DNA from 3 places in the Pseudomonas sp. Z4-20 genome. Region 3 is predicted to be linked to each of the others. Evidence: predicted binding sites of a transcription regulator. Region 3 holds the regulator's gene; each other region holds the start of a gene.

What was found. The regulator FliA, encoded in region 3, starts transcription of late flagellar genes. The targets are predictions, from matches to a motif close to CTAAAGTTTNNNNNNNNNNNGCCGNTAA.
Region 1: a site for FliA is predicted at 4,100-4,127, ahead of flgM (flagellar biosynthesis anti-sigma factor FlgM). Genes of this name have one in related genera too.
Region 2: a site for FliA is predicted at 4,005-4,032, ahead of J3P82_RS13425 (methyl-accepting chemotaxis protein). Genes of this name have one in related genera too.

What each region holds. Positions count from the first base shown of each region.
Region 1 is NZ_CP071641.1:1,530,719-1,538,159, forward strand. It holds gene J3P82_RS07105 (glutamine synthetase family protein) at 1-894, shown strand, start outside; gene J3P82_RS07110 (MFS transporter) at 965-2,332, shown strand; gene J3P82_RS07115 (flagellar brake protein) at 2,397-3,143, opposite strand; gene J3P82_RS07120 (flagella synthesis protein FlgN) at 3,236-3,703, opposite strand; gene flgM (flagellar biosynthesis anti-sigma factor FlgM) at 3,752-4,063, opposite strand; gene flgA (flagellar basal body P-ring formation chaperone FlgA) at 4,225-4,989, opposite strand; gene J3P82_RS07135 (chemotaxis protein CheV) at 5,068-5,994, shown strand; gene cheR (protein-glutamate O-methyltransferase CheR) at 6,050-6,877, shown strand; gene J3P82_RS07145 (enoyl-CoA hydratase/isomerase family protein) at 6,901-7,441, opposite strand, start outside.
Region 2 is NZ_CP071641.1:2,944,831-2,952,271, forward strand. It holds gene J3P82_RS13420 (molybdopterin cofactor-binding domain-containing protein) at 5-2,245, shown strand; gene J3P82_RS13425 (methyl-accepting chemotaxis protein) at 2,445-3,965, opposite strand; gene J3P82_RS13430 (MalY/PatB family protein) at 4,133-5,281, shown strand; gene J3P82_RS13435 (VOC family protein) at 5,413-5,817, opposite strand; gene J3P82_RS13440 (SDR family oxidoreductase) at 6,004-6,861, shown strand; gene J3P82_RS13445 (DUF421 domain-containing protein) at 6,922-7,368, opposite strand; gene J3P82_RS13450 (hypothetical protein) at 7,376-7,441, opposite strand, start outside.
Region 3 is NZ_CP071641.1:4,022,468-4,029,908, forward strand. It holds gene J3P82_RS18310 (protein phosphatase CheZ) at 1-703, opposite strand, end outside; gene J3P82_RS18315 (chemotaxis response regulator CheY) at 722-1,093, opposite strand; gene fliA (RNA polymerase sigma factor FliA) at 1,265-2,008, opposite strand; gene fleN (flagellar synthesis regulator FleN) at 2,005-2,835, opposite strand; gene flhF (flagellar biosynthesis protein FlhF) at 2,952-4,301, opposite strand; gene flhA (flagellar biosynthesis protein FlhA) at 4,313-6,442, opposite strand; gene flhB (flagellar biosynthesis protein FlhB) at 6,568-7,441, opposite strand, start outside.

The DNA.
Region 1 (7,441 bases), 2.5 Mb from region 3:
TTCCTGCCGCCGGTGGGGCTCGATGGTCGCCGCGAAGACGGCCAGTCTGCGTTCAGCGTGAGTTCCAACAACGGTTTGCGCCCGTTTTTCAACGAAGTCTACGCATGCATGGCGGCGTTGGGTTTGCCGCGCGATACGTTCATGCATGAAATGGGCGTGAGCCAGTTCGAGATCAATCTGCTCCACGGCGATCCGTTGTTGCTCGCCGACCAGACGTTCCTGTTCAAGCACCTGCTCAAGGAAGTCGCCCTCAAGCACGGCCTGGCCGTGGTCTGCATGGCCAAGCCCCTGGCCCATACGCCAGGCAGCTCGATGCACATCCACCAGAGCGTGGTTGAGCTGGGCAGCGGTCGTAATGTGTTCAGCGACGAGGCGGGCGAGCCGACGGCGGCTTTCCGGCATTTCATTGGTGGGCAGCAGGCCGGCATGGCGGATTTCACCGCGCTGTTCGCACCGAACGTGAACTCCTACCATCGGCTGTGTCATCCGTTCGCCTCGCCAAACAATGCGTGCTGGTCCCATGACAATCGTTGCGCCGGGTTGCGCATTCCCGCCAGTGCGCCGCAGGCCCGACGGGTCGAGAACCGCTTGCCGGGCGCCGACGCCAACCCTTACCTGGCGATCGCCGCGAGCTTGGCGGCGGGCCTCCATGGCATCGAAAACCAACTTGAGCCGAGCGCTGTGATCCAGGGCGAATTCGAGGTGCCGGATAATTTGTCCCTGCCGTGTACCTTGCACGCGGCCCTCGAGCGTCTCAAGCGTAGCCAGTTGGCGAAGGAACTGTTCGGTGCCGAGTTCATCGAAGGTTACATCGCTTCGAAGACCCTGGAACTGACCAGTTTTTTTGACGAAATCACTCCCTGGGAGCGGCGTGTCCTAGCGGCCCAGGCATAACGAACCACCGCATTAGGGCTATCTTCAAGAGATAGCCCTCACTCACCTCAAGGAGCCGCTCGGAACGCCGATGCGCCAAATCTGGAAACCTTTTCGAGCGCTTTATTTTTCTTCGCTGATGATGCTCATCGGCTCGGGCCTCCTGAGTACTTACCTGGCCTTGCGCCTGGCCGCCGACCACGTCGACAGCCTGTGGGTCGGTGCGCTGATGGCCGCCAACTATTTCGGCCTGGTGCTGGGAGGCAAGATCGGTCACCGACTGATTGCCCGCGTCGGGCATATTCGCGCCTATTCGGCCTGCGCCGGAATCGTTGGCGCGGCGGTATTGGGCCACGGCCTGATCAATTGGCTGCCGGCCTGGATCGTGCTGCGGATGATTGTTGGCCTGGGCATGATGTGCCAGTACATGGTCATCGAGAGTTGGCTCAACGAGCAGGCAGAGGCCAAGCAGCGCGGGGTGGTGTTCAGCGGCTACATGATCGCCTCGTACCTGGGGCTGGTGCTGGGGCAATTGATTCTGGTCATGCACCCGGCCCTTGGGTTGGAGCTGCTGATGCTGGTGGCGTTGTGTTTCGCCCTGTGCCTGGTGCCGGTGGCGCTGACCCAGCGGATTCACCCGGCGCCCTTGCATCCGGCGCCGATGGAGCCGCGTTTCTTTATCAAGCGCGTGCCGCAATCGTTGACCACGGTGCTGGGCTCGGGACTGATTGTCGGCTCCTTCTACGGCCTGGCGCCGCTGTACGCTTCTCAGCAGGGCTTGAGCACAGAACAGGTCGGCCTGTTCATGGGTAGCTGCATTTTTGCCGGGCTGCTGGTGCAGTGGCCGTTGGGCTGGCTATCGGATCGTTACGACAGGGCGCTGTTGATCCGCTGCTTCGCGCTGATCCTGGTGGTGTGCGCGCTGCCGTTGGCCATCCTGCCGAAGGTGCCGCTGGAAGTGTTGTTCGTGGCGGGGTTCTTCTGTTCCCTGGTGCAGTTTTGCCTGTATCCATTAGCGGTGGCCTTCTCCAACGACCATGTCGAAGGGGACCGTCGGGTGTCGCTGACGGCCATGTTGCTGGTGACCTACGGCGTTGGCGCCAGTATTGGCCCGCTGGTGGCTGGGGTGCTGATGAAGTTGTATGGCAGCCAGATGCTCTACGGCTTTTTCGTCTTGTTTGCGTTGATCCTGGTGTGGCGGATCCGGCCGAAAGCGGTCACCAATCTGCATCAGGTCGATGATGCGCCACTGCACCATGTGGCCATGCCGGACAACATGACCAGCTCACCCTTGGTAGCGTGCCTCGATCCGCGGGTCGACGAGCAGGTTGTGCAGGAACAGATGCAGACGTCGCCCAATCCGGACGTCGAGCCCGAGCCCGAGCCGGAATTGGAGCCGGTCATCGAAGGGGCCGACGATGAACCTCCACCCTCCGATTTCACTCGGGCAAGGCCTTGAGCCAGGCATAAAAAAACGGGCAATCCCTCGTAAGGATTGCCCGTTTTTTCATGCCCGCGAAAAATTAGTAATCGTCTTTATCGAACTGGCGGGCTTCACGCTGCAATTGATACACGAAACGCTCGACCTGACGCTGCACCAAGCCGCTGATATTGTGAAAGCGAACACCGGCAAAGGTGGTATTGATCCGCTCTTCAAAATGCAGATAGCGCAGTTCCACCGGCGCGGTCATGCTGCCGAAAGGCAAGGCGGCGATAAAACGCTCGTAGACTTGGCCCAGTTGCAGTCGTTCGGTGATGTCGCCATCGAAGCGTAGCTTGCAGCCGGTTGCGGAGAGATCCAGCAACTTGCCGTTCACCGGGGACTTCAGCTTGTCGCCCCCCAACTCCACGTTCACCAGCTGCGCCAGTTTCAGGGCGGCGCGGAAGGCATTGCGACGTTGGTGATAAACCACTTCATCAGGCAGGGCGCCGCGGTAGCAGCGTCCGTCTTTCGACTCCTGGATGGTCAGCGCACCGTTGCCTTCCCACGCGATGCGCACGCCATCATGGAAACCCTCGACTCGAAACGGCTCGCCCGCCAGCAGGAAACGCTCGCCGTCACGGGGGATCATTTCATCCAGGGCCAGGGTATTGCGCTCGCGGTCGACATCCACCAGATAGCTCTGGAAGCGCTGGCTGCGCTCATGGAAGGTGATGATCAACGGGTCATGGCTATCTTGCAGCATCCGCAGGTTGCCGGAGATTTCCAGAGGGGTGTTGAGGACCTTCGGTGGCTGCGGAGCATCATCCGCGTTTGAGGCATTGAACACGGTGGGTCAATCTCCAGGCAAAATACGACTACAAAGAGCCAGCATTTTGCCAGCATGTAGCGCGCGTTGATAGTGCGCAGGCATCGTTCCCTTCACGCCTGGCTGAGCGGGCGGTGCTTGACCAGTTTAGCGGTCGAACCGCGAGCGTCATAAAGCGTAGGGATTTCACCACCATTGAGGATGCGCAACTGGTTGGCCGTAGCGGCCTGCTGCATCTGGATGGATTGGCCGATTCGAGCGTTGGCGGCCTGGCACTGGCTGAGCAAGTCAGTGAGCGCTGCGCTCTGGGATAACAGCTGATCGCCGATCGATGATTGAGTCGCCAGCTGCTCAAGGCCGCTATTGTCGGCGGGCAGGTTGAGGCTGGCGAGAATCTCGCTGCGCTTGCGGCCATGCTGATCGAGCAAAATGATCAATGCCTGTTTCTGCGCCAGAATATTTTCCAGCAGGGGCATGTCGCGACCGTGCAGTGCCAGGGATTCGGTCTGCAGCAGTTCCAGCAATTGTTGCGCTGGAGCGAAGTCGTCGTTGATCAGTTGCAATAAATGAGTGTCGTGCATGGCTGGCCTTGGGTCTTGAGCGTCCAAAAGCCTGGCGCAGGCGGCGGCCTAGCGCTGGGCTTCGAAGTTGAGCAGTTTGCTGGCTACACGGTTGCTGTCGACTTGGTAGCTGCCATCGGCAATTGCTGCTTTCAACTGCGCCACGCGGGCGTTGTCGACGACAGGTTGATCGCGCAGCTTATCAGTGACCTTTTGCAACTGCTGAGCCTCATTGCTGAGGTGTACCGACTCCCCGTTGCTGACAGTAGCTTTTTCGGCTGGCTTGGATTTGTCGACTTCGACGGTTTCCTTGCTGGCGCTGGTACGTGTGGTGCCTGTCGTGGGCGAAGAGCTGTTTAGACGGTTGAAATCGATGACCATGGTAAAAAACCTCTGGGTATTTGGACGCTTGCCATGTTTTCGGCCATTCCCAAATAAACTTTAGGCTCATTTATCAAATGAACGTGCGCACGTCTGCGCTTGCCTTTGCGTAAGGCACAGTCTAGGGAACACCGAGGTCAAGCGCCAGCCTGTCACCCTCCTTACATAGCCACTTCCACCTGGCCCGGCGCGATCACTTGCGCCTTGATGACCCGTTGGGAGTTGAGGTTTTTCACACGAATCTGTTCACGCATGCCGCCATTGGACAGGGCTTCGCCGGGCATCCGCACGGCCAGGGTGCCGCTGCGCGCGGTGATCACGACCTGATCGCCCTTGCGGACCACTTCGGCTTGTTCCAGGTGCACGAGGGTAACGACCTGATCAGTGACCATTGGTCGGACAAGCTTCTGCCCGATGGCCTGATCGACGGAGGTCAGGAAACCCTGGGTAATCTGGCTGACATCACGCTCACGCAGCACCACATCCTGAGGCTCGACAATCCCGGCGCGCTTGAGCGGGCGAGTAGTGGTGACAATCTCGCGAAACAGGCGCACTTGAGCGGGCACGAACACCGTCCAGGGCGCGGCGCTGTCACAACGAACCTTCACTGTGACGCGGCCCAGGGGCCTGGCCGGACTCTCCAGCGAGGCAGTCAATTCCTTGTCGCACATCGGCATCCGCAGGCGCGGGTCGAGCTGGTTGACTTCGATCTCGTAACGCCCTTCGGTTTGACTGGTTGCCAGATAGTCTTCTACGGTGAACTCAAGAAAGCCCTGAGTGACGCCGATAAGGAGATCAGGCAAGGTGACCGCAGCAGCACCAAGGGCAGGACCGCCCGAAGCGAGCAGGCAGGCAGCCAGCAACGCACCGAGCCAGTGGCGGCAGAGAGTGGTCAGGCGTCGAGAAAATGTCGTTTGTGCGTTCATGCCGGTTCAATAGCAAGCCCCGTGCCGTTTAGTGATGAATGCGCGTCGGACACATTAGCGTTAGGTAGGAGTCAGGGCATGGCGGGAGTGATGGATTCGGTAAACCAGCGCACACAGCTGGTCGGTCAGAATCGCCTGGAGCTGTTGTTGTTCCGTCTCGATGGCCAACAACTGTATGGGATCAACGTATTCAAGGTCCGCGAAGTGCTGCAATGCCCTAAGCTGACCCTGATGCCGAAGTCCAGTCCCGTCGTGTGCGGTGTGGCGAATATCCGGGGAGCGACCATCCCGATTCTCGACCTGGCAATGGCAACCGGTTCCGGCCGGCTGCTGGACCAGAGCAACCCATTCGTGATCATCACCGAGTACAACACCAAGACCCAAGGGTTCCTGGTGCGATCGGTGGAGCGCATCGTCAACATGAACTGGGAGGAGATCCACCCGCCGCCCAAGGGCACTGGCCGCGACCACTACCTGACGGCGGTGACGCGAGTCGACAACCAGCTGGTGGAAATCATCGACGTGGAGAAGATCCTCGCCGAAGTGGCGCCGACCCCGGAGGCGATCTCTGTCGGTGTGGTGGACGAAGAGACCCAGCACAAGGCGATTTCGCTGCGTGTGCTGACCGTCGACGATTCATCGGTGGCACGCAAGCAGGTCACCCGTTGTCTACAAACGATCGGCGTCGAAGTGGTCGCCCTGAACGACGGACGGCAAGCGCTGGATTACCTGCGCAAGCTGGTCGAAGAGGGCAAGAAACCGGAAGAAGAATTCCTGATGATGATCTCCGACATCGAGATGCCGGAGATGGACGGATACACGCTGACATCGGAAATTCGCAGCGACCCGCGTATGCAAAAGCTGCACATCATCTTGCATACTTCATTGTCCGGGGTGTTCAACCAGGCGATGGTCAAGAAGGTCGGTGCCGATGACTTCCTGGCCAAGTTCCGCCCCGACGACCTGGCTTCCCGGGTGGTCGAACGCATCAAGTCAGCAGATTAAAAGGTCGGGCGCGTTGTGCGCCCGGCAAGTCAATACAGAGAAAAGAGGCGGTATCTTGTCTACGGGTAATTTGGATTTCGAACAGTTCCGGGTCTTCCTGGAAAAAGCCTGTGGCATCTTGCTTGGTGAAAACAAGCAATACCTGGTGTCTAGCCGTCTCAATAAATTGATGGAACAGCAGGGCATCAAATCATTGGGCGAACTGGTCCAGCGTATCCAGACCCAGCCACGCAGCGGTTTGCGCGAAATGGTAGTGGACGCCATGACCACCAACGAAACCCTGTGGTTTCGTGACACCTATCCCTTCGAAGTATTGAAGAACAGGGTTTTGCCGGCGGCCATCAAGGCCAGCCCGGGCCAACGCCTGCGCATCTGGTCGGCGGCCTGTTCGTCGGGGCAGGAACCTTATTCGCTGTCGATGTCCATCGACGAGTTCGAGCGGACCAACATCGGCCAGTTGAAGATGGGCGTACAAATCGTCGCCACCGATCTGTCGGGGACCATGCTCAACAACTGCAAGACCGGCGAGTACGACAGCCTGGCCATTGGCCGTGGTCTGTCGCCTGATCGCCTGCAACGTTACTTCGATCCGAAAGGGCCGGGCAGATGGGTGGTCAAGGCGCCCATCAAGAGCCGCGTGGAGTTCCGCTCGTTCAACCTGCTGGACAGCTACGCCAGCCTGGGCAAGTTCGACATCGTGTTCTGCCGCAACGTGTTGATCTATTTCTCCGCCGAAGTGAAGAAGGACATCCTGCTGCGTATCCACAGCACCCTGAAGCCGGGCGGCTATCTGTTCCTTGGCGCGTCCGAGGCATTGAACGGCTTGCCGGATCATTACCAGATGGTTCAGTGCAGCCCTGGAATCATCTATCAGGCGAAGTGATGGGTGTGCGGCGGGTCGGACGTTTACTCGTTGGATAAATCCGCCAACGGATGCCGCCCCTCCCATGCCTTGTGGAAATGCGCCTCGACTGCGGCTTCGGGCACATGGTTGATGTCAGGCCAGTGCCAGCGGGGCTTGTGATCCTTGTCGATCAACCGCGCCCGTACGCCTTCGCTGAATTCCGGATGGCGGCAGCAGTTCAGGCTCAGGGTGTATTCCATGCGGAACACTCCGGCCAATGACAAATGGCGCGCGCGGCTGATCTGCTCCCAGACCAGGTGCGCCGTCAGCGGCGAGCCTTCGGTCATGGTCTTGGCCGCCCGGGCGATCAGCGGGTCCGGATGGTCCAGCAGCAAGCTGAGGGCTTTCCAGGCGCAGCGCACATCACTGACATCCAGCCATTCGTCGATTTTCTGCCGGCGCGGCAACCATTGCGCGTCCGGTAACTGACCAACGGCTTCCTGCTCCAACGCCTTGAGCAGGCTGTTGAGCTGCATCTGGGTTTGCTCCTGCCAGTTGAGCTGCAGAAGACCCTCGATCAAATCGTCCTGTTGCTCATCGAGC
Region 2 (7,441 bases), 1.1 Mb from region 3:
GTCCATGCTGAACGAGATTTTTCCAAATGAGCTGCCGCGCGCCCTGCAACACCTGCTTGATCGCGACGTGATTGAAGGCCCAGCCACCCTGCCCCGGCGCAGCTTCCTCAAGATCGTCGGCATCGGCGGCCTGGCCTTGGGCGCGTTCCCGCACCTTGCCCTGGCGCAACAGGCCGGCGGAGTTGGCGACGCAGCGCTGAAACCGACTCAGCAACCCTCGGCCTTCGTACAAATCGCGCCCAACGGCGAAGTCACCGTGACGATCAATCGCCTGGAGTTCGGCCAGGGTGTGCAGACTGGCTTGCCAATGATCCTCGCCGAAGAACTCGACGCCGACTGGAGCCTGGTGCGCACGCGCAACGGCAGCAACGACGCGGCCTACATGGACCCGGCGTTTGGCATCCACCTCACCGGCGGCTCCAATTCGATCAAGAACAGCTACACCCAATACCGCGAACTGGGCGCTCGCGCTCGCGCCATGTTGCTCGCCGCCGCGGCCGCGCGCTGGAATGTCGACGCCGCGAGCCTGACCACGCAAAACGGCACGGTGCTGGGCCCAGGTGGCCGCAAGGCGACTTACGGCGAGCTGGCCGAAGCCGCCATGGCGATGCCCGTGCCGGAGAAAGTCACGCTCAAGGATCCCAAGGATTTCCGCATCATCGGCCAGGCCACGACCCGCCTCGATGCCAAGGACAAGAGCAGCGGCCAGCAGGATTTCGGCATCGACATGCATCTGCCGGGACAACTGACTGCGGTGGTCGCTCGCCCACCGGTGTTCGGTGCCAGGATCGCGTCGCTGGACGACAGCGCCGCGCGCGCAACCAAAGGCGTGAAAGCCGTGCTGCGCGTGTCGCTGGACGGCGGTGCCGAAGGCGTTGCGGTGGTCGCCGACGGTTACTGGCAGGCAAAACTTGCACGTGATGCGCTGAAGGTCGAATGGGACGTGGCTAAAGTCGAAAAGGTCGACACGGAAAAACAACTGGCCCAGTACCGGGAGCTGGCCGGCCAACCCGGCGCGCTCCATTTCGATGCCGACATGACACCTCTCGCCTCGGCGCCGCATCGGTTGGAGGCTGAGTTTGTGTTTCCCTACCTGGCCCACGCCCCGATGGAGCCGTTGAACTGCACCGTTCAGCTATCCGAAGGCCGCGCCCAGTTGTGGGTCGGTACTCAGTTCCCGGGCGGCGACGCTGCGGCAGCGGCGAAGGTGCTGAGCCTCAAGCCCGAGCAAGTCCAGGTAAATGTACAGACGGCGGGCGGCGGTTTCGGGCGTCGTGGCGTGCCGACCAATGATTTTGTCGTGCAGGCTTGCGAAGTGGCCAAGGCCGCGCGCGCTGCGGGGCTTGATGCGCCAATCCGCACCCTGTGGAGCCGCGAGGACGACATCAAGGGCGGCTACTACCGTCCGATGCATCTGCACCGCTCGCGCATCGGTTTCGATGACAGTGGCAAGGTGTTGGCGTGGGACCACGCCCTGGTCGGGCAGTCCATCCTCGTCGGCACCCCATTCGCAGGGCAGATAAAGAATGGCATCGACCCCACCGCGACAGAAGGCCTGCGTGATCCATACCCCCTGCCGATGCGACTGACCGTGCATCACCCCAAGCTCAACGTGCCGGTGCTGTGGTGGCGCAGCGTGGGTTCTACTCATACCGCGTTCGTGATGGAGACGCTGATCGACGAAATCGCCCGTACGACAAAGCAGGACCCGGTGGCATACCGGATGAAATTGTTCGGCGACCAGAACCCCCGCCATCGCGCCGCGCTGCAATTGGCGGTGGACAAGAGCGAGTACGGCAAACGGCAGCTACCGGCCGGCCAGGCCTGGGGCGTGGCGGTGCACGAGTCGTTCAGTTCGGTGGTGGCCTACGTGGTGCAAGCCTCGGTGCAGGAGGGTCGTCCCGTGCTGCACAACGTGACGGCGGGCGTGCACTGCAACCTGGTGATCAACCCCCGCAGTGTCGAGGCCCAGGTGCAAGGCGCAGCCCTGATGGGCCTGTCGATGTGCTTGCCCGGTGGCGCGATCACGCTCAAGGATGGCGTCGTGCAACAGAGCAATTTCGCTGACTTCAGCGTGCCGCGCATTACCGACATGCCGCAGGTCGCCGTCCACATCGTTCCCAGCGCAGAGCCGCCGACCGGAATGGGCGAGCCCGGCCTGCCCGCCTTGGCCCCGGCATTTGCCAACGCCATTGCGAGTCTGACCGGGAAACCGCTGCGGCAGTTGCCGTTCAAGCTGGCGTAGTCGAGTTTAACGCCGCCCTTCAGGGCCGGCGGCAAACCAGCCACGGGTGGGTAGTGGTATCGATCGTCGATCGTTCCCACGCTCCTGCGTGGGAATGCCGCCAGGGACGCTCCGCGTTCCCCTTCTGGGGGGTGACGCGGAGCGTCACGGGATGCATTCCCACGCAGAGCGTGGGAACGATCATCAGTTCGTATCGACGCTATTTTCGCCCAAGCTGCCCGTCTGTCCCATGAAACGCCTGCCCCAGCGCCGCCAGTCGCTCCGCCAAGGGCGGCAGGCATTGGCTGCTGCGGGTCAGCACGCCGATGTTGTCGGCGTTGCGCTCGGCCACGGCCTGCACGGTTTGCAGCCGCTCATTGATGCCCATTGACGCCGCGGACTGTTGCTGGGTCGTGCTGGCGATCAGATCGTTGAAATGGTTGATCACCGCGATGTCTTCCACGACGGCATGCAGCAGCTGCGAGGCCTGCTGGCTGGCGGACACGCAACGCTCGACCCCTTCGCGGCTGTCTTGCATGGCGATGGCGGCCTGGCGGCTGCCCTGTTGCAGCTTGGCGATGATCTGCTGGATTTCCGTGGTGGATGTCGAGGTCCGTTGTGACAGCGTCCGGACCTCGTCGGCCACCACGGCAAATCCGCGCCCCTGCTCCCCGGCGCGGGCCGCCTCGATGGCGGCGTTGAGGGCCAGCAGGTTGGTTTGCTCGGCGATGCTGTTGATCACGTCCAGCACCTGGCCGATCTGCTGCGCCTGCTCGGCCAGCAGTTGCACGGTTTCATTGGTCAGGTTGATGCGCCCCGCCAACTCGAGAATATCTTCGCGGGTCTGGTCAACGGTGGTGCGCCCCCGGTTGACTTGCTCGTTGGCCTGTCCGGCGCGTTGCAGCGTCTGGCCGACATGGCCGGTAATATTTTCCATGGCCTGCATCAACTGGCCGATCGCGCCGCTCATCTGTGCCACTTCGTCCAACTGGTGCCGGGCACCGTTTTCCAGGGTCTGGCCGACCTGGGACAAGTCCTGGCCGAGGTCCGATAGCTGACGGGTATCGCGCACCACGCCGTCCACCAGGTGGGTCACTTGCTCGAGGAAATGGTCGAAACGCTCGCCGGACGAGACTTTCACGCCCTGGTTGCGTTGTGTACCGGGGTCACGGCTCAACTGCGCAGCGGCGGCCAGCACCTTGTCGAGCACGTCCTGGTTGTCCGTTGCATCGGCCAGGCTCTGGTTCGCCAGGTAGATCAGAATCACGCTTTCGACAACGACATAAAAGGCATGGACGAAAATCATCGTCCATCCACCGTGGGCATCCATCACGAATACCGGGTATCCAAGATGCTGGAGCCAATGGAAACCGACGTGGTGGATGGCAATGGTGGCGGCGGCCACGACGATCGGCAGCCAGTCGCGATAGAACGTCAACACCGCCAGCAGCACGAAGATGCCGAAGTGGAACTCGATCACGCCGCGGGTCTGGTTGATGTGCAGCGCCGCCATGACCATCAGCGCTATGGCGATGATGCAGCGCATGGCACGGGTGCCGCCAAGGCCGCGGTAGAGCAGCGTGGCCAGCAGGCACGTCGGTGCACCGATCAGCAATGCCTGGGTCAAGGTCGAATGAAGAAATGCCAGGCCCAGCGAATACAAGAGCGTGAGCCAGAGCAGCCCGAGCATGATGCGATCGGCTTTGCGGTAGTGATCGTTAAAGCGCAGGGGCGATTTCATCGGGGCTGTCCTTGTCATGAACGGGTGTCCATCGTCGGCGTATCGACGTCTCGGGACGAAACTGTAGCGCATTGCAACCAATTAATGGCAATTAGCTACCAACCTTTTTGTTCAGCTTCTTTGCTTTATGATGGCGCGATTCCGAATCCCTGACTGATGGAACCACCATGACTTTCGATTTCGACCGGGTGTTCGAACGCCACGGCACCGGCAGCACCAAATGGAGCCGCTACCCAGCCGAGGTATTGCCGATGTGGGTGGCCGATATGGATTTCGCCCCGCCGCCAGTGGTCATCGATGCGCTGCGCATGCGCCTGGAACACCCGATGCTAGGCTACAGCGTGGCCCAGGACAGCCTGCGCGCCGCCATCGTTGCCGATCTCTGGAGCAAGTACGCCTGGCGCGTCGAGCCGCAGCAGGTCCTGTTCCTGCCGGGGGTCGAGCCGGGGTTCAACATGGCGTTGCATGCCTTGGTCGAGCCGCAGCAAAACGTGGTGGTGCAGGTTCCGAACTACCCGCCACTGCGGCATGCGCCGGGCCATTGGCACCTGAACAAGGTAGAGCTGGCGTTCACACCGGTCGATGGCGAGTTCCATACGCCCCTGGCCGAACTGCGCGACGCCTTGCGCGGCGGCGGTGCGCTGCTGCTTAGCAACCCGCACAACCCGCTGGGCAAGGTGTTCGGGCGCGACGAGCTCAAGGCCGTGGCGGACATTTGTGTCGAGCAGGATGCCTGGATCATTTCCGACGAGATCCATGCCGAACTGTGCTTCGATGGCCGCGTGCACATCCCCACCTCGTCCCTCAGCCCGGAGATTGCCGAGCGGACCATCACACTGATGTCGGCCAGCAAGGCCTACAACATCGCAGGGCTGAAGACGTCGTTCGCGATCATCCAGAATGCCAAGCTGCGCGAGCGCGTCAATGGCGCCAGGGCCGGCATGGTCGACAGCGTCAACGCCCTCGGCCTCGAAGCGACCCGTGCCGCCTACAGCGAAGCGGGCCCATGGCTCGACGAATTGAAAGGCTACTTGCAGGCCAACCGCGATTACCTGGTCGAGGCGGTCAAGACTCGCCTTCCCGGTATCACCATGACCGTGCCCCAGGGTACTTACCTGGCGTGGCTGGACTGCTCGGCGCTGGGGCTGGACGATCCGCAAGGGTTTTTCCTGAAGGATGCCAAGGTTGGACTGAGCGCCGGGCTGGATTTTGCTGACGACGCGGGACAATTCGTGCGCCTGAACTTCGGTTGCCCGCGGGCGTTGCTGGAGGAAGGAATCGCGCGGATGGAACGCAGCCTCAAAGCCAGGGGCTGATCAGATCGTCCCGTGGCGAGGGAGCTTGCTCACGCTCGGTTGCGTAGCGACCGCAAGATTGTGGGGCTGCTTCGCACCCCAGCGGGAGCAAGCTCCCTCGCCACAAGAGCGGATCAGTTCAGACCCAGGGGTCAGTCATGCATATCCGGCGTATGCACGAAGCACAGCTTGTTTCCCTCCGGGTCCCGGCAATAGGCGCCGAAATAGTCCTTTGAATATTGCGGCCTTGGACCCGGGGCGCCTTCGTCGAAACCGCCCATGGCGAGGGCCATCTCCCAGGCGGCGCGTACGGCTTGCTGCGAGTCGGCGGCGAAGCTGACTTGCATGCCGTTGCCCCACGTGGCCGGCAGGCCATTGATGGGCACCTGGACGAACACCTGCGGCCAATGCTTGCCGGGCTGATGCCAGCCTTCCCCGGGTGGGCCCGAGTCGTCTTCGCTGTCCATGCGCACCAACCCCAGGCACCCCAGGACGGCATCGTAGAACGCGACCATTTTTGGTAGATCACGCGCACCAATCTGAATGTGACTGAACATGCCCTTCTCCTTATGAAGCATTGTTGCCATTGGAGAGCATGACCGTGCCCGCGTTCAGCGGAACATGAGCACGATCGACGAAACGCTTGGCGGGCACGCTCATCGACCGGCGGAAAAATCCGACCGAACTCTGGTCAAAAACCCGCAGTCCACCCTCCATCGCAACCACTAGGATGGAGAACGACAATGGCCAACTACCCAACCCCGCCTTTTCCAAAACAAAGCCAACCCGTGCCCGGCAGCCAACAGAAGATGGACCCGTACCCGGACTGTGGCGAACAGAGCTACAAAGGCTCCGGGCGCCTGGCGAACAAGATCGCCCTGATCACCGGCGCCGACAGCGGCATCGGGCGCGCCGTGGCGATTGCCTTCGCCCGAGAAGGCGCGGACGTAGCGATTTCCTACCTCAATGAACATGAGGACGCCAAGGAGACCGCACGCTGGGTCGAAGAAGCCGGCCGCCAGTGCCTGTTGCTGCCCGGTGACCTGGCAGACAAGGGGCAATGCCGCAAGGTCGTCGATGAGACCGTGGCGCGCTTCGGGCGCATCGACGTCCTCGTCAACAATGCCGCGTTTCAGATGACCCACGAGACCCTGGAAGAGATCCCGGACGAAGAATGGGTGCGCACGTTCGATATCAACATCACGGCGATGTTCAGGATCTGCCAGGCCGCCGTGCCGCACATGAAGGCCGGGGGTTCGATCATCAATACCACCTCGGTCAACTCCGACATGCCCAAGCCGACGCTGCTGGCCTACGCCACCACCAAGGGCGCCATCGCCAACTTCACCGGTGGCCTGGCGCAAATGCTCGGGTCCAAGGGCATCAGGGTCAACAGCGTCGCGCCAGGACCGATCTGGACGCCACTGATTGTCGCCACCATGCCCGAAGAAGAGGTGCAGAATTTCGGTTCCCAGACACCGCTGGGGCGTCCTGGCCAGCCGGTGGAAGTGGCGCCGATTTTCGTGCTGCTGGCCTCGGATGAGTCCAGCTACATCTCCGGCTCGCGGTATGCGGTGACGGGCGGCAAGCCGATACTCTAAGGCAACGCACGTACCACTGTGGTGAGGGAGCTTGCTCCCTCGCCACAAAAGCGCTCAGGCTCACTCCTCCTTGGCAATCACCGAAATCTTGCCGTTGCGCTCGATAATCGCAAACTTGATCTGCTCCAGGGTCTCGATGCCCTGGCTCGAACGTGCCGCCTCCATGATGTCCGCCTCCACCAGCCGGGCGTGGCGCATGCGACCCTGAAGGATGCGGCCGTCCTCGACGATGATCGTCGGCCCACCGTCGATCAGCCGCGATACCCAATTGGAGCGCAGCTTGAGCAACGAAAATCCGACGTCGATGGCGATCAGCGTGACGATGACCATGAACGCGTTGGTCAGCGAGAAATCGTCCCCCAGCAGCGCCTGCTGGGTAGCCTCGCCAATGATCATCAACAGGACAAAATCGAAGGTGGTGATCTCCGCCAGCGAACGTCGGCCGGCGATCTTGAACAACACCATCAACACCGCATACATAGCGGCGGCTCGCAGTACCGAATCCATACGTCACCTAAGGGAAGATGAATTGATTGAAGCTCACCGTCGCCCCGCCAGGAATAACGATGCGGCTGTGATA
Region 3 (7,441 bases):
GACCTTCACCCTGAGAGAGATGTTTTTGTGGATCTTTTTCAGCAAGCATCGCTTCACGGTCGTGTTCGATGCCCGCAAAGCGGTCGACTTGGCTGGCCATCAACACCAGCTTGAGCAAATTGCTTTCCACTTCGGTGACCAGTTGGGTCACGCGCTTGATTACCTGACCGGTCAGGTCCTGGTAATCCTGGGCCAACAGAATGTCGTTGAGGTTGCTCGCCACGGCACGGTTCTCGGTGCTGCTGCGCGTCAGGAAACCGTCGACCCGACGGGCCAGCTCGCGAAACTCTTCGGCGCCGACTTCGCGACGCATGAACCGACCCCAATCGGTGCTCAACGCCTGGGCTTCATCACTCAGGCCGTTGACCAGGGGGGTTGCGCTTTCCACCAGGTCCATGGTGCGGTTGGCCGCGGCCTCGGTCAGCTTGACCACATAACCCAGGCGCTCGGTGGCGTCGGTGATCTGCGAGACTTCCTCGGCCTGTGGCATGTTCGGGTCGATCTGGAAATTGACGATCGCACTGTGCAGTTCACGGGTGAGCTTGCCGACTTCCTGGTACAGACCTCGGTCACGGGTCTGGTTGAGCTCATGAATCATTTGAACCGCATCACCGAAGCGGCCCTTTTCAAGGCTGTCGACCAGTTCGCGGGCATGTTTTTTCAGGGTCGATTCGAAATCGCCCATTGAAGATTCGTTGTCCATAGCTCCCCCGTGGCGCCGTTAACCGATGCGTTCGAAGATTTTTTCGATCTTCTCTTTCAACGCCTGGGCCGTGAAGGGTTTGACCACATAGCCGTTTACACCGGCCTGGGCCGCTTCGATGATCTGCTCGCGCTTGGCTTCGGCAGTCACCATCAGCACCGGAAGGTGCTTGAGTTTTTCGTCGGCGCGCACGTGGCGCAGCAAGTCGATACCGGTCATGCCAGGCATGTTCCAGTCAGTCACCAGAAAGTCGATGCTCCCGCTGTTGAGGACGGGAATGGCAGTGATGCCATCGTCGGCCTCGACCGTGTTGGTGAACCCGAGGTCACGCAACAGGTTTTTTATGATCCGCCGCATCGTTGAGAAGTCATCAACGATGAGGATTTTCATGTTCTTGTCCAATTCGACCTCCAAGCAGTCTTAAACGCGCCCAGCACCTGGACGCGCCATTTCAATCAATTCCGGCATAACACTCGACAACGGTCTGGAGCACAACGGATGAGACTGGCCCGGCACACACATGCCGGGCCAGCCCCGCTCGCAGCGTCCCCACACTGCCCGTCAGCGCGCTCGCCACTCCCCCAAACGCCCCCGCAAGCGGGCCGCGCACTGGCTGTGTAACTGGCTGACCCGTGATTCGCTGACCCCCAGGACCTCACCGATTTCCTTGAGGTTCAGCTCTTCGTCGTAGTACAGCGCCAAGACCAGTCGCTCACGTTCCGGCAAATTGGCAATCGCTTCCGCCAGCGCGCTCTGGAAACGTTCATCTTCCAGGTCACGCGACGGCTCCATGTGAGCACTCGCGTTATCCTCATGCAGCCCTTCGTGTTCGCCGTCCTGCAACAGGTCGTCGAAACTGAACAAGCGACTGCCCAAGGTATCGTTCAAAATCCCGTAATAATCATCGAGACTCAACTGGAGTTCGGCCGCAACCTCGTGATCTTTAGCGTCACGTCCGGTTTTAGCTTCGATAGCGCGGATCGCGTCACTGACCATGCGGGTGTTGCGATGCACCGAACGGGGTGCCCAGTCGCCCTTGCGGACTTCATCGAGCATCGCTCCGCGAATACGGATACCGGCATACGTCTCGAAACTGGCGCCCTTGCTCGCGTCGTATTTATTCGACACTTCGAGCAAGCCGATCATGCCCGCCTGGATCAAGTCTTCGACCTGGACACTGGCCGGCAGGCGCGCCAGCAAGTGATAGGCGATACGCTTGACCAGGGGCGCGTAACGCTCGATCAATTCGTATTGGGCGTCCCGTGCCGATTTTTTGTAGAGATGGTTGTAACCGCTGGCTGTCATAACACGGGCCCTGCTGTTTGTTGCACGAGACGCTCGACGAAAAATTCCAGATGCCCGCGTGGGTTGGCCGGCAAGGGCCAGGTATCGACTTTCTGGGCGATTGCCTTGAACGCCAGCGCGCATTTGGAACGTGGAAAGGCTTCATAAACGGCACGTTGCTTCTGGACGGCCTTGCGTACGCTTTCGTCGTAAGGCACTGCGCCGACGTATTGTAGGGCGACGTCCAGGAAGCGATCCGTGACCTTTGTCAACTTGGCGAACAGGTTGCGTCCTTCCTGCGGGCTCTGGGCCATGTTGGCCAGGACGCGAAAGCGGTTCATGCCATAGTCGCGGTTAAGCAATTTGATCAGGGCGTAGGCATCGGTGATGGACGTCGGTTCGTCGCACACCACCAGCAGGACTTCCTGGGCGGCGCGCACGAAACTGACGACCGAGTCACCGATACCGGCGGCCGTGTCGATCACCAGCACATCGAGGTTGTCGCCGATGTCGCTGAAAGCCTGGATCAGGCCCGCGTGCTGCGCCGGTGTCAGGTGAACCATGCTCTGGGTGCCGGAGGCCGCCGGCACGATGCGAATCCCGCCCGGCCCCTGCAGGAGCACGTCGCGCAGTTCACAGCGACCTTCGATCACGTCCGCCAGCGTGCGCTTGGGTGTAAGCCCCAGCAACACGTCGACGTTCGCCAGGCCCAGGTCGGCGTCCAGCAGCATGACCCGTCGGCCAAGCTCTGCCAGAGCCAGGGACAAGTTCACTGACACGTTAGTCTTCCCGACGCCACCTTTGCCGCCGGTCACCGCGATCACCTGTACGGGATGCATGCTGCCCATGTTCGTTCTTTACCTTGTCTTACTTAGACGGAGGCCACATTACTGGCTGCGCGTTCACATATGGAACAATGCATGGCAGACCATCGATGTAGGTACAAAAAATATTCATGATTACCTCAGCCGACCTGCTTGGTCGGGCTGTGGTAGATATCAGCGAACATGTCAGCCATGGCTTCTTCGCTGGGTTCTTCCTGCATTTGCACACTCACGGCACGACTGACCAGTTGATGACGGCGCGGCAGATGCAAATCATCCGGGATCCGCGGCCCGTCGGTCAGGTAGGCCACCGGTAGTTCATGACCGATTGCCAGGCTCAACACCTCGCCCAGGCTTGCCGTTTCGTCCAGCTTAGTCAGGATGCAGCCGGCCAGCCCGCAGCGTTTGTAGCTGTGGTATGCGGCGGTTAGAACCTGTTTCTGGCTGGTGGTTGCCAACACGAGATAATTCTTTGACTTGATGCCACGCCCGGCCAGGCTTTCGAGCTGCATGCGCAGGGCCGGATCGCTGGCTTGCAGGCCGGCGGTGTCGATCAGTACGACGCGCTTGCGCATCAAAGGCTCCAGCGCCTGGGCCAGGGATTGGCCCGGATCCACATGGGTCACCGACACATTGAGGATCCGGCCCAGGGTCTTGAGTTGTTCCTGGGCGCCGATGCGGAAACTGTCCATGCTCACCAGGGCGATGCTCTGAGCGCCGTACTTGAGAACATAGCGAGCCGCGAGCTTGGCCAAGGTGGTGGTCTTGCCCATGCCGGCTGGGCCGACCATGGCGATGACACCGCCCTCTTCCAATGGCTCTACTTCCGGCGTGGCGATCATCCGCGCCAAGTGGGCGAGCAACATGCGCCAGGCCTGGCGAGGCTCTTCGATGCCATTGATCAGCGCCAGCAGGTCCCGCGACAACGGGCCGGACAGGCCAATGCGTTGCAGGCGACGCCACAGGTTGGCCTGGGCCGGACGGCTGCCTTGCAGTTGGTTCCAGGCCAGCGAGCCGAGCTGGACTTCCATCAGCTCGCGCAAACTGTTGAGTTCGAAACGCATCGAGTCCAAGGCGCGTGGGTCAACGCCCGCCGCTGGCGCTGCCTGCATCGGTGCCGGACGACGCGGCTCGGCCAAGGCTGGCTCGATCAGCGGTTCGGCAGCGGTCAACGGCAGGCCGGCAGTCAATGGCTGACCGGCGAACAATTGGCGATTGGTGCCCGCGCTGCCGTCGCCTTCGCTGCTGCGCAGGCTCAGTTCGGCCTGGGCGCTGGCGATGCGCGACTGGGTCTTGCGCAGCTCATCCTCGAGTTCCATGTTCGGAACCCGTGGGGCCAGCGCCGACAGTTTGTAATCCAGAGCTGCCGTCAGCTCGACACCGCCGGCGATACGACGGTTACCGATGATGGCTGCTTCAGCGCCCAGTTCGTCACGAACCAGTTTCATGGCCTGACGCATATCGGCGGCGAAAAAACGCTTCACTTGCATAAACCACTACCTCAGCCGTTGGGCCCTACTGTCGCAACGATGGTCACTTGCTTGTTGTCCGGTATTTCCTGGTACGCCAGCACATGCAGCCCCGGGACCGCGAGGCGCCCGAATCGCGAGAGCATCGCGCGAATCGGACCGGCCACCAGCAGGATCACTGGTTGGCCTTGCATCTCTTGCCGTTGGGCCGCATCAATCAACGAACGTTGCAGCTTCTCGGCCATGCTTGGCTCCAGCAGAACACCCTCTTCCGAGCCTTGTCCTGCCTTCTGCAAACTATTGAGCAATATCTGTTCCAACCTTGGCTCCAGAGTGATCACAGGCAGCTCGGACTCAGTGCCTACAATGCTTTGGACGATTGCGCGGGATACGCCGACCCGCACCGCAGCCACCAAGGCGGCGGTATCTTGACTCTTCGAAGCGTTGTTGGCGATCGCTTCGGCAATGCTGCGAATGTCGCGAACCGGGACTTGTTCGGCCAGCAGCGCTTGCAACACCTTGAGCAATTGCGAAAGTGAAACCACGCCCGGCACCAATTCTTCTGCCAGCTTCGGCGAGCCCTTGGCCAGTACTTGCAGCAATTGCTGGACTTCCTCGTGGCCGATCAGCTCGCTGGAGTGCTTGTACAAAATCTGGTTCAGGTGAGTCGCGACCACGGTGCTGGCGTCCACCACGGTGTAGCCGAGGGACTGGGCCTGGGCTCGCTGGCTGATTTCGATCCACACCGCTTCCAGGCCGAAAGCCGGATCCTTGGCGGTAATGCCGTTGAGCGAACCGTAGACCTGCCCCGGGTTGATCGCCAGCTCGCGGTCCGGGTAGATCTCGGCTTCGGCCAGGATCACGCCCATGAGCGTCAGGCGATAGGCGCTGGGTGCCAAGTCGAGGTTGTCGCGGATGTGCACGGTGGGCATCAGGAAGCCCAGGTCCTGGGACAGCTTCTTGCGCACGCCCTTGATCCGCGCCAGCAGTTGACCACCCTGATTGCGATCGACCAATGGAATCAGGCGGTAGCCGACTTCCAGGCCGATCATGTCGATCGGCGTCACATCGTCCCAGCCCAGTTCCTTGGTTTCCATGGCGCGGGCCGGCGACGGCAGCAGTTCCTGCTGACGCTTGACCTCATCCAACGCTTGGACTTTCTGCACGTTCTGCTTCTTCCAGAACAGGTAGGCGCCACCGGCAGCCAGGGCAGCCATGCTCAGGAAGGAAAAGTGCGGCATTCCCGGCACGATACCCATCACCGCCATCAAGCCGGCGGCCACGGCCAACGCCTTGGGCGACGCGAACATCTGACGGCCAATCTGCTTGCCCATGTCTTCGGAGCCCGAAGCACGGGTCACCATGATCGCGGCAGCTGTGGATAACAACAGTGATGGCAATTGCGCCACCAAACCGTCACCGATGGTCAGCAAGGCGTACACCTTGCCAGCGTCACCGAAGGTCATGCCATGTTGGAAGATACCGACGGCCATGCCGCCGATCAGGTTGATGAACAGAATCAGCAGGCCGGCAATGGCGTCACCGCGCACGAACTTGCTGGCACCGTCCATGGAACCGTAGAACTCGGCTTCCTGGGCGACTTCAAGACGACGGGCCTTGGCCTGGCCCTGGTCGATCAGGCCGGCGTTGAGGTCAGCATCGATTGCCATTTGTTTGCCGGGCATCGCGTCGAGGGTAAAACGTGCGCTCACCTCGGAAATCCGCCCGGCACCCTTGGTCACCACGACGAAGTTGATGATCATCAAAATCGCGAACACCACGATACCGACCACGTAGTTACCGCCGATTACCACCTCGCCGAAGGCCTGGATCACCTTACCAGCGGCTTCGTGACCTTCGTGACCGTGGATCATGACAACCCGTGTCGACGCTACGTTCAGCGCCAGCCGCATCAGCGTAGCTACCAGCAGAATGGTTGGAAACACTGCAAAATCCAGCGGCCGCAAGGCGTATACGCAGACCAGCAACACGACAATCGACAAGGCGATGTTGAACGTGAAGAACACGTCCAGCAAGAACGGCGGCACAGGCAGCATCATCATGGCGAGCATGACCAGCAGCAACAGCGGCACGCCCAGATTACCCCGGCTGAGGTCTGCTACGTTGCTGCGCGCATTGCTGAGTAACTGAGAGCGATCCACCAAAATTCCCCGTTCCTGTGAAGCAAACTTTTGACGCCCTGAAGGGGCTCAGGCGGGGTATTGCAAGAAGCCTTCCAACTTTTGTAGGAGGCTAAAATAGAAAGGTTTGAAGGGTGCCGACCGACTCAGGAATCGCGCCGCAGATCCGGCGGAATCGGCAAATCCTTGAGCGGATCGGGGCGCTTGCCCTTGCCGGCGCGGTGCTGGCGAATCTGGTAGACGTAGGCCAACACCTGGGCGACGGCCAGATACAGGCCACCCGGGATTTCCTGGTCAAGCTCAGTGGAGTAGTAAATCGACCGCGCCAACGCCGGGGATTCGAGCAGCATCACTTCATTGGCCACGGCGATCTCACGGATCTTCAGCGCCAGGAAATCGCTGCCCTTGGCCAGCAACACCGGTGCGTTGCCTTTTTCGGGGTCGTACTTGAGCGCCACGGCGAAATGGGTCGGGTTGGTGATGACCACGTCGGCGTCGGGGATGGCCGCCATCATTCGTCGCTGGGACACTTCGCGCTGCAACTGACGGATCCGCTGCTTGACTTCGGGCTTGCCTTCTTGCTCCTTGTACTCGTCGCGAATTTCCTGCTTGGTCATCATCAGCTTTTGCTTGCTTTGATAAAGCTGGATCGGCACGTCGATGGCGGCAATCAGAATCAGCCCGCAGGCCATCCACAAGGTGCTCCAGCCAACCAGCTGAACGCTGTGGATAATGGCTTGTTCCAGCGGCTCATGGGCGATACGCAGCAAGTCGTCGATGTCGGCCTGCAGCACCGTCAGCGCAACGAACAGGATCAGCAGAAACTTCCCAAGCGCCTTCAGCAGCTCCATCACCGCCGTGGTTGAGAACATGCGCTTGAGGCCCGCAGCAGGGTTCATCCGACTGAATTTCGGGGCCATGGTCTTGCCGGAAAACAGCCATCCGCCCAAGGAAATGGGCCCCAGAAACGCCGCCAGCAGCAAGAAAATCAGGATCGGCTGCATCGAAATGATTGCGATC